2 regions of the Bradyrhizobium sp. BRP23 genome follow, and region 2 is predicted to be linked to the other one. Evidence: riboswitches for the same ligand, from Rfam matches in the RefSeq annotation. Region 2 holds a riboswitch; the other holds the start of a gene.
What was found. A riboswitch is a leader RNA that binds a small molecule or an ion and turns the genes downstream of it on or off. The one in region 2 is predicted to bind cobalamin.
Positions count from the first base shown of each region.

Region 1: it holds a riboswitch for cobalamin, as region 2 does, so the genes downstream of both, metE (5-methyltetrahydropteroyltriglutamate--homocysteine S-methyltransferase) here and I6F24_RS00510 (DUF1636 domain-containing protein) in region 2, are expected to answer to the same signal.

Region 1 is NZ_JADYVW010000013.1:46,885-51,302, reverse strand. It holds gene I6F24_RS28975 (nodulate formation efficiency C protein) at 1-399, opposite strand, end outside; gene I6F24_RS28970 (hypothetical protein) at 742-1,017, opposite strand; cobalamin riboswitch at 1,429-1,632, shown strand; gene metE (5-methyltetrahydropteroyltriglutamate--homocysteine S-methyltransferase) at 1,732-4,077, shown strand.
Region 2 is NZ_JADYVW010000001.1:108,322-112,739, reverse strand. It holds gene I6F24_RS00520 (cobyric acid synthase) at 1-1,115, opposite strand, end outside; gene cobO (cob(I)yrinic acid a,c-diamide adenosyltransferase) at 1,123-1,758, opposite strand; cobalamin riboswitch at 1,799-2,021, shown strand; gene I6F24_RS00510 (DUF1636 domain-containing protein) at 2,115-2,489, shown strand; gene cobW (cobalamin biosynthesis protein CobW) at 2,486-3,535, shown strand; gene cobN (cobaltochelatase subunit CobN) at 3,535-4,418, shown strand, end outside.

The DNA of each region.
Region 1 (4,418 bases), on a different contig from region 2:
GATCAACGAGAGCGCGAAGGCGCGCCAGCCCAATTCCATTGGCTTCGCATAGGTCGACGCAAGTTCAATCGTCCCGTCGAGCGCGACCTTCCAGGTGATAACGTACTCTTCGTCTGATTTATCATCCCGGTGCCTGGTCCAAGAAACAAAAACATATTCATTTTGGTCAAGTTCAGCGACGCCCCACATCCGAGGGACGAACTGTGCCACCTTCGAGACGTTGGAGATAACTTGTTCTATTGTCTCACCGTCTTGCGCTCGCCACGTTGACTTGACTCTTTCGACAAGGGGGCTGTCGTTAGCGCGAACAGTGTTGCTCGTCGCAGCCAGCCCGGCCAGGCAGATCAGGGATCGACCGAGCCAAAGCCATAGCGCGCGTCTTCCTGACGTTTTCTTCATAACCGTCGGCCTATCCGGTCTCATCCACACGTCATTCCAGAGCAGGCAACCTTCAACCTGTTATGCGCGAGCGCAAGAAGTTAGCGGCGACGCGACGGGGCGACCACTGGTTTTCCCGTGCGAGCAGGCGCTCCCCTCTATGTCACGCGCCGCTAACTTCACTGCCACCGACAGCCTCAATTTGCTGTGCTGGACATGCCCAGCAGGAGGACTGGGCAGGCAGAGGACGTGCATTCTTCGTGCCAGATAATAGACGGCAATTCGCACCGGTTTTGTGTCCTCTTTGTCGACTTTCCGACTGGCGCATGTCTCGATGTTTCCGTTCAACCTCTCCAGCACGGCTTATGCATCCCCGTCACGCACCGGATGTTCGACGGCACAGCGGAACGCCTCGGTGCCAAGTTCCTGATGAGAAGTGGCAGCACGTTTGCCGTCATTGAACCGTGTGGTTCGGTTATCGTTGCCGGAATGTGGGCTTTTGATCGCTGCCATGCCTTCGGGCACTTTCGGCCAAGGGGCCATGGCGCGTTTGGCGCTCCTTTCGCGACGTCCGGCGCTCCGGAAGTCGAGAACAGCCTCAGTCAGGCGCGCTTTGTACTCGATGGCGAACGACGGCAAGCCGATCTTCGCCGAGCATTTGGGGTGTGGCTGGCACCGCAAATCAAACGTGCTGCCCGGGTAAGTTGTAAGTTGCTGGCTTAGCCAGGTGTCTTGGCCTATTCAACACTGATCCTGTTGGTCGAGAAGGTGGCTGGATGGCGCGCGTGCTCGAAAAACCGCTGGGAAGCTGGGACTGGCGACAAATGCGTTCTGCTCGAGGCAGCGGCCCCGACCGCGCAAGCCGCATTTGTCCTTTCCACCGATCTGGCGTGCAACCCGCGGGCAACTGCGATGCTCATTGCGGTATCGCTGATTGGAGAGCACTGCTACATCATCTCAATGCTAGAGATGCACGGTCATTCGCGTAGCAGATGTCGCAGCATCAGCTTGAGACATGATCTGAGAGGTTGACGGAAGACTGCTCTTGCCGATAATCCAAGTCGTCGAGGTTCTCCGGTTTCCATTTGATCCGGAGCTAAGAGGGAAGCCGGTGAAAATGCCGGCGCTGCCCCCGCAACTGTGAGCGGCGAGCCGCTGTCCAACGACGTCACTGAAGCCTGCGCGGCTTCGGGAAGGCCGGACAGCAGCGATGACCTGCGAGCCAGGAGACCTGCCCCGACACTATATTCGTCCACGGGCGGGGTGTCCCGGTGGTGCGCCAAGCAGCCGTCGCACCGCGACTTCCCCTGCCTGCGTCCGCCATGGCCTTTGCCCCCAACATGGGTTAACGCTATGTCTCTTCTCTCCCTCCCTGTTGCCACGCTCGGAACGCCACGCATCGGTCCAAGGCGCGAGCTCAAAGTCGCTCTAGAAAGCTACTGGGCCGGAAAAAGCAGCGAACAGCAGCTGCTCGAGGACGCAGCTGGCCTGCGTGCCGCGAATTGGGCCCGTCAGAAATCTATCGGCGTCACGGTCATTCCATCGAACGATTTCTCGCTGTATGACCAGGTGCTCGACACAAGTGTCATGGTTGGCGCCATCCCGGAGATCTACGCCTCGAAAGCCGAATCCGTTTCGCTCAAGACATACTTCGCCATGGCCCGCGGTTCACAATGCGACGACCAGGAAGCGAGTTGCGGTCACGGACCGCGCGGATTTGGCGCACCCGCGCAGGAGATGACCAAGTGGTTCGACACCAACTATCACTATATGGTCCCCGAGTTTCACAGGGGACAGACTTTCAGGCTATGCTCTCGCAAGCCGATCGAGGAGTATGAGGAAGCCAAGGCCCTTGGCTTTCAGACCCGCCCCGTCCTGATCGGGCCGGTCACATTCCTAAAGCTCGGCAAGAGTCCCGATCCCACGTTCCAGCCACTCTCACTGCTGGATGAACTGATACCGCCCTATATCGAGGTTATGCAGGAATTGGCCAAACGTGGGGCAAATTGGGTTCAGTTCGACGAGCCCAGCCTAGTTCTTGATCTGGATGAGGGGACGCGAAAATCTTTGCGACATGCCTATGACCGGCTCGCCAAGGAGGGGCCGGCGATCAAGCTCATGGTTGCCAGCTATTTCGGCGACCTCGGCGACAATCTGGACACCGCCTTGAGCCTGCCAGTTGCCGGGCTGCACCTCGATCTGGTTCGAGCGCCACAGTTGTTGCACCAGATCATCGCTGGCGGCCGAAGTGATCTCGTCATGTCGCTCGGTGTCGTCGACGGTCGGAATGTATGGCGGTCGAATTTGTCGTCGCTGCGCCAGCGGCTCGAACCCGCGATTGCGAAGCTCGGCAAGGATCGTGTACAGATCGCCCCATCCTGCTCGCTGCTTCATGTGCCGGTCGATGTTGAACTCGAGACCGGCCTCGCTTCCGACGTCAAGAGCTGGCTTGCTTTCTCGGTCCAGAAGATGCGGGAGCTTGCGATCCTAGCGCGTGCACTCGCAGGCGACCAGAATGTTGCGTTAGCTCTTGCCGAGTCGGAAGGTGCCGCGACTGTCCGCCGGACTTCGCCGAAAATCCGTGATGCCAATGTCGCTGTCCGGATGAGAGCGATCGACCAGACCATGTGTCGGCGCGCGAGCCCATTTGCCCGTCGGGCCGAGATCCAAAGCAATCGATTCGGACTACCGGCTTTTCCTACCACGACGATCGGATCATTTCCGCAGACCACAGAGATCCGGAATGCCCGTGCGGCGCATGCGCGAGGTGCGATAAGCGACGAGCAATACGACAAGTTCCTCAAGGAGGAGACTGCGCGCGCCGTACGTTGGCAGGAGGACATCGGTCTTGACGTCCTCGTGCACGGCGAGTTTGAGCGCAATGACATGGTGCAGTACTTCGGCGAGCAACTCGCCGGCTTCGTATTTACCAAGAGCGGATGGGTGCAGTCCTACGGCTCGCGCTGCGTCAGGCCACCGATCCTGTTTGGCGATGTAGCACGGCCGAAGCCTATCACCGTGGACTGGTGGCGCTACGCGCAATCACTAACAAGGAAGCCGATGAAAGCGATGTTGACCGGACCGGTGACGATCTTGAACTGGTCCTTTGTTCGGGATGATATTCCCAGAAGCGAGGTCTGCCGCCAGATTGCGCTCGCGATCCGAGACGAAGTCCGCGATCTCGAGAATGCTGGTGCGACCATGATCCAGATCGACGAAGCTGCAGTCCGCGAAGGATTGCCGTTGCGTCGATCGGAGTGGGCGGCTTATCTCGACTGGGCCGTCGATTGCTTCCGCATCTGTTCATCGGGCGTCGCCGATCAAACGCAAATTCATACGCATATGTGCTACTCGGAGTTCAACGACATCATTGGTGCGATCGCTGCAATGGACGCGGATGTCATCTCGATCGAGACATCGCGCTCGAAAATGGAACTACTCGACGCGTTCAGGAACTACGAATATCCAAATCAGATCGGGCCGGGCGTGTACGACATCCACTCTCCACGCGTTCCCGAGACGAGCGAAATGAAGGAGCTGATGGTGTTGGCTCGGACGCGGCTGCAGGATTCGCAGCTCTGGATCAATCCAGACTGCGGCCTGAAGACGCGCAAATGGGAGGAGGTTCGGCCAGCGCTAGCGAACATGGTCACTGCCGCCCGCGAACTGCGCGCTGCATTCGATCCGCGAGGCCGTTGATCCGGGCTTCGGTCTCTTTTCGACAAAGCTGATCCGCTTGTGGTCATTTGCGCGGGAGCCTTAGGAACATAAAAAATGCCCCGCCCCGCTTAGCGGGCCGGGCGAAAGTCTGGGAGGAGCGAAGCTGACGCATTCGCGCGGACTTCCATCGGCGAAGCCGCCAGTTCGATCACGGCGAGGACATTCGCCGAAAATCTGAGCCGAGTTGAAGCACAAGATCAGCGTAGCTCAATTATGCCGTGGTATGCGACCGTATAGCCTGAGAGTTAGAATCTACACCAAGGTTTGTCGCTCATGAGCACGTCGGCACGATTACGACAGCAGCGAGGGGGCATGCCGGG
Region 2 (4,418 bases):
AGCGTTTTCTGCGGGCTCATCACCGTCTCGACATCGAGAAGCCCGAGGCCCGGCGTGTCGCCCGCAGGCCCCTCGATGCCTTCGGGGTCTGCGACGCTGCGCCCCAGCATCTGATAGCCGCCGCAGAGGCCGAGCACGTGGCCGCCGCGGCGGTGGTGCGCGAGCAGGTCGATGTCCCAGCCCTGCGCGCGCAGGAAGGCGAGGTCGCCGCGGGTGGATTTTGAGCCAGGGATGATCACGAGCCTGGCATCGCCGGGAATGGCTTCGCCCGGACGCACCATCACGAGATCGACACCCGGCTCGAGCTTGAGCGGATCGAGATCGTCGAAATTGGCGATCCGCGACAGTGCGAGGCAGGCGATCTTGCATTGGCCCGGCTTGCGCGCATCGCGCAGGCCGAGCGCATCCTCGGCCGGTAGCTCGCCGGCACGCGGAAACCAGGGCAGCACGCCGAAGCCGCGCCACGACGTTTTCTGCTCGATCAGCCTGTAGCCGTCGTCGAACAGCGTGGGATCGCCGCGGAACTTGTTGATGACGAAGCCAGAGATCATCGCGGCATCGTCGGGCTCGATCACCGTCTTGATGCCGACGAGCTGGGCGATGACACCGCCACGGTCGATGTCGCCGACCAGCACGACCGGCACATTCGCCTTGCGGGCAAAGCCCATATTGGCGATGTCGGACTTGCGCAAATTCACCTCGGCCGGGCTGCCGGCGCCTTCGACCAGCACCAGATCGGCGCGCTCCTTCAGCCGTTCGAAACTCTCCAGCACCGCGCCCATCAGCGACGGTTTCATCGCCGCGTAGTCGCGCGCACGCGCCGTCGCGATGCGCTTGCCGTGGACCACGACCTGCGCGCCGACATCGGTCTCGGGCTTGAGCAGCACCGGGTTCATGTCGGTGTGCGGCTCGACGCCGGCGGCGAGGGCCTGCAGCGCCTGGGCGCGGCCGATCTCACCGCCATCGACGGTGACGGCGGCGTTGTTCGACATGTTCTGCGGCTTGAACGGCAGCACGCGCAGACCACGGCGCGTAAAGGCGCGCGCGAGGCCGGCGACGATGAGCGACTTGCCCACGTCCGAGCCGGCTCCCTGGATCATCAGCGCGCGTGCCATCGTGCCTTCAAAACTCGACGCCGGCCTGCGCCTTGATGCCGGAACGGAACGGATGCTTGACCAGCGTCATCTCGGTGACGAGGTCGGCGATCTCGATCAGCTCGTCCTTGGCGTTGCGACCGGTGAGCACGACATGCGTCATCGCAGGCTTTTGCGTCGTCAGGAAGTCGACCACCTCCGCGACGTCGAGATAGTCGTAGCGCAGCGCGATGTTGATCTCGTCGAGCACGACCATGCGCAGCCGCTCGTCCAGGATCAGTTCCTTGGCCTTCTCCCAACCGGCGCGCGCTGCGGCGATGTCGCGGGCACGGTCCTGCGTCTCCCAGGTGAAGCCTTCGCCCATCGCGTGGAACTGACAGAGTTCGCCGAAATGGCCGGTGAGTAGGCGCCGTTCGCCGGTATCCCAGGCGCCCTTGATGAATTGCACCACCGCACAAGGAAAGCCATGCGCGACGCAGCGGACGATCATGCCGAAAGCCGAGGAGGATTTGCCCTTGCCGGCGCCGGTATGGACGATGATCAGGCCCTTTTCGCCGCTCTTGGTCGCCATGATCTTGTCGCGAGCGGCCTTCTTCTTCGCCATTTTGGCGGCGTGGCGGGCGTCGGTTTCCTCGGTCGTGTGGGTTTCCGGTTCAGGCGTCATCGGTCCCGGTCCTTCGGCTTGACAAGTGGCGGCCACCGGCAAATGGTGGCCGGGCGTTGGTTCCTGTCCTATGACAGGCGAAGAGGGAATGCGATAGGGTCCGAATCCGCAAAGATTTGGGTCCAAAATGCAGCCGCCCCCGCGACCGTGACCGGAGAGATGCCCGAAGCCACTGATTCCTTTTGGAATCGGGAAGGCGGGGATCGAAGGGCCAAAACCCTGCTCCGCAAGCCGGGAGACCTGCCAGCGCGGACGAGTTTTGGACCGGCGGACGGGGTGTTCCGCGACGGGGAAGCGGGCCTTCAGGAGAATGGTCCGTGCGCCTCATCGCCTCCCGCTGTTATCTGGAAGAGGCGATGACCGTCACACTTCATGTCTGCATCACCTGCCGCGCCGGCCAGACGCTTGGCGAGGGCGAGACGACGCCCGGCAAGCGCCTGCATGGCGCGATTCTCGAGGCCGGCGTGCCCGAGGGCGTCAGCGTGGTTCCCGTCGAATGCCTGTCGGCGTGCAGCCAGGGCTGCTCGGTCGCGCTCAGCGCGCCCGGCCGCTGGTCCTATGTCTATGGCCGCCTCTCCGATGCGAATGCGCAGGACGTGGTCGCAGGTGCTGCGGCCTACGCGGCGGCGCCCGACGGAATCGTGCCCTGGCGCAGCCGTCCCGAAATCTTCCGCAAGCAGTCGCTTGCCCGTATTCCCCCTGTTACCGTCGTGCCGGAGGCCGCTGAATGAACTCGCTCGCAAAAGTCCCGGTTACGGTCGTCACGGGTTTCCTGGGCTCCGGCAAGACGACGCTGATCCAGCATCTGCTCAGCAATGCCGGCGGCAAGAAGCTCGCCGTGCTCGTCAACGAGTTCGGCAGCGAAGGCGTCGACGGCGAGATCCTGAAGTCCTGCGCCGATGCGAATTGCCCGGAGGAGAACATCGTCGAGCTCGCCAATGGCTGCATCTGCTGCACCGTCGCCGACGATTTCATTCCGACCATGGAGCAACTCTTGGCGCGCCCGGTGCGGCCCGATCACATCCTGATCGAGACCTCGGGCCTGGCGCTGCCAAAGCCGCTGCTGAAGGCGTTCGACTGGCCGGAGATCCGCTCGCGCATCACGGTCGACGGCGTGATCGCGCTGGCCGACGCCGAGGCCGTCGCGGCCGGCCGCTTCGCGCCGGATCCGGCTGCGGTGGAAGCGCAGCGCACGGCGGACGACAATCTCGATCACGAAACGCCGCTGTCGGAAGTGTTCGAGGACCAGATCGCCTGCGCCGACATCGTGCTGCTGACCAAGGCCGACCTTGCGGGCGCAGCCGGAATCGAAGCCGCAAAAGCGGCGATCACCGCCGAGATGCCGCGCCGCGTGCCGATGCTGCCGGTCACCGACGGTGCGATCGATGCGCGCGTCATTCTCGGCCTCGGCGCTGCCGCCGAGAATGATCTCGCCGCGCGGCCATCGCATCATGACGGCGAGGAGGAGCACGAGCACGATGATTTTGCCTCGGTCGTGATTGACCTTCCGGAGGTCGCCGACATCGACGCGCTGGTCGCATCGGTCCAGAAACTGGCGCGCGAGCAGAACGTGCTGCGGGCCAAGGGCTACATCGCGGTTGCGGGCAAGCCGATGCGCCTGTTGTTGCAGGCGGTCGGTGAGCGCGTGCGCCATCAGTTCGACAAGCCATGGGGTGTGGCTCAACGGCAGTCCAAGCTCGTTGTGATCGGCGAGCATGGCGATATCGACGAGGCCGCCATCAAGGCAGGACTTGGTCTTTCAGGATCTGGCATCTGATGCACGTCGTCTTCCGCGAGAGCCGCGGTCTCGAGGAGACCGCGACGCCAAGAGACATCGGCCAGGACCCGGCCGATCTCGTGGTGCTCTCGTATTCGGATTCCGATTTGGCCGCGTTTGCGGCCGGCTGGCGCCGCGGTCGGGGCAGCCTGCCGTCGCTGCGGCTGGCCAATCTCGCGGAGCTGCGTCATCCGCTGTCGGTCGACACCTATATCGAACGGACGCTGTCGCAGGCGCGGGGCATAATGGTGCGCCTGATCGGCGGGGAATCCTATTGGGCGTACGGGCTTGCGGCGCTCCAGCAACTCGCGCAAGAGCGCAACATCGTGCTCGCCGTGCTGCCGGCGGACGGCCGCGACGACGCGCGGCTGGATGCGTACTCGACCCTGCCGGTCTCGACGCTGCGGCGGCTCAAGGTGCTCTGCGACTCCGGTGGCCCGGTCGCCGCGCAAGCCGCGATCGCGCAGCTCGCGCTGGCCTCGGGCCTCTATGCCGGCCCGGTCATCGGCGAGATGACCGTGCCCGAGATGGGCTTCTACGATCCCGCGCGCGGTGTCATTGCCGCGCCAGTTGGCGAGGGCAAGCCGCGCGCACTCGTGACGTTCTATCGCTCCTATCTCACGGCCGCCGATACGGGGCCGGTCGACGCCTTGATTGCGGCGCTGCGCGAGAAGGGATTTGACGCCTACGGCGTGTTCGTCACGTCGCTGAAGGCGCCGGGCGTTGCCGACTGGCTGCGCGCGCATCTGGCGCAACATCCTGCGGCGGCGATCGTCAATGCGACGGCGTTCTCGGCCCTTGGCGATGACGGCACGACGCCGTTCGATGCCGCATTCTGTCCGGTGTTCCAGGTCGCGCTCTCGACGGCGCGGCGCGAAGATTG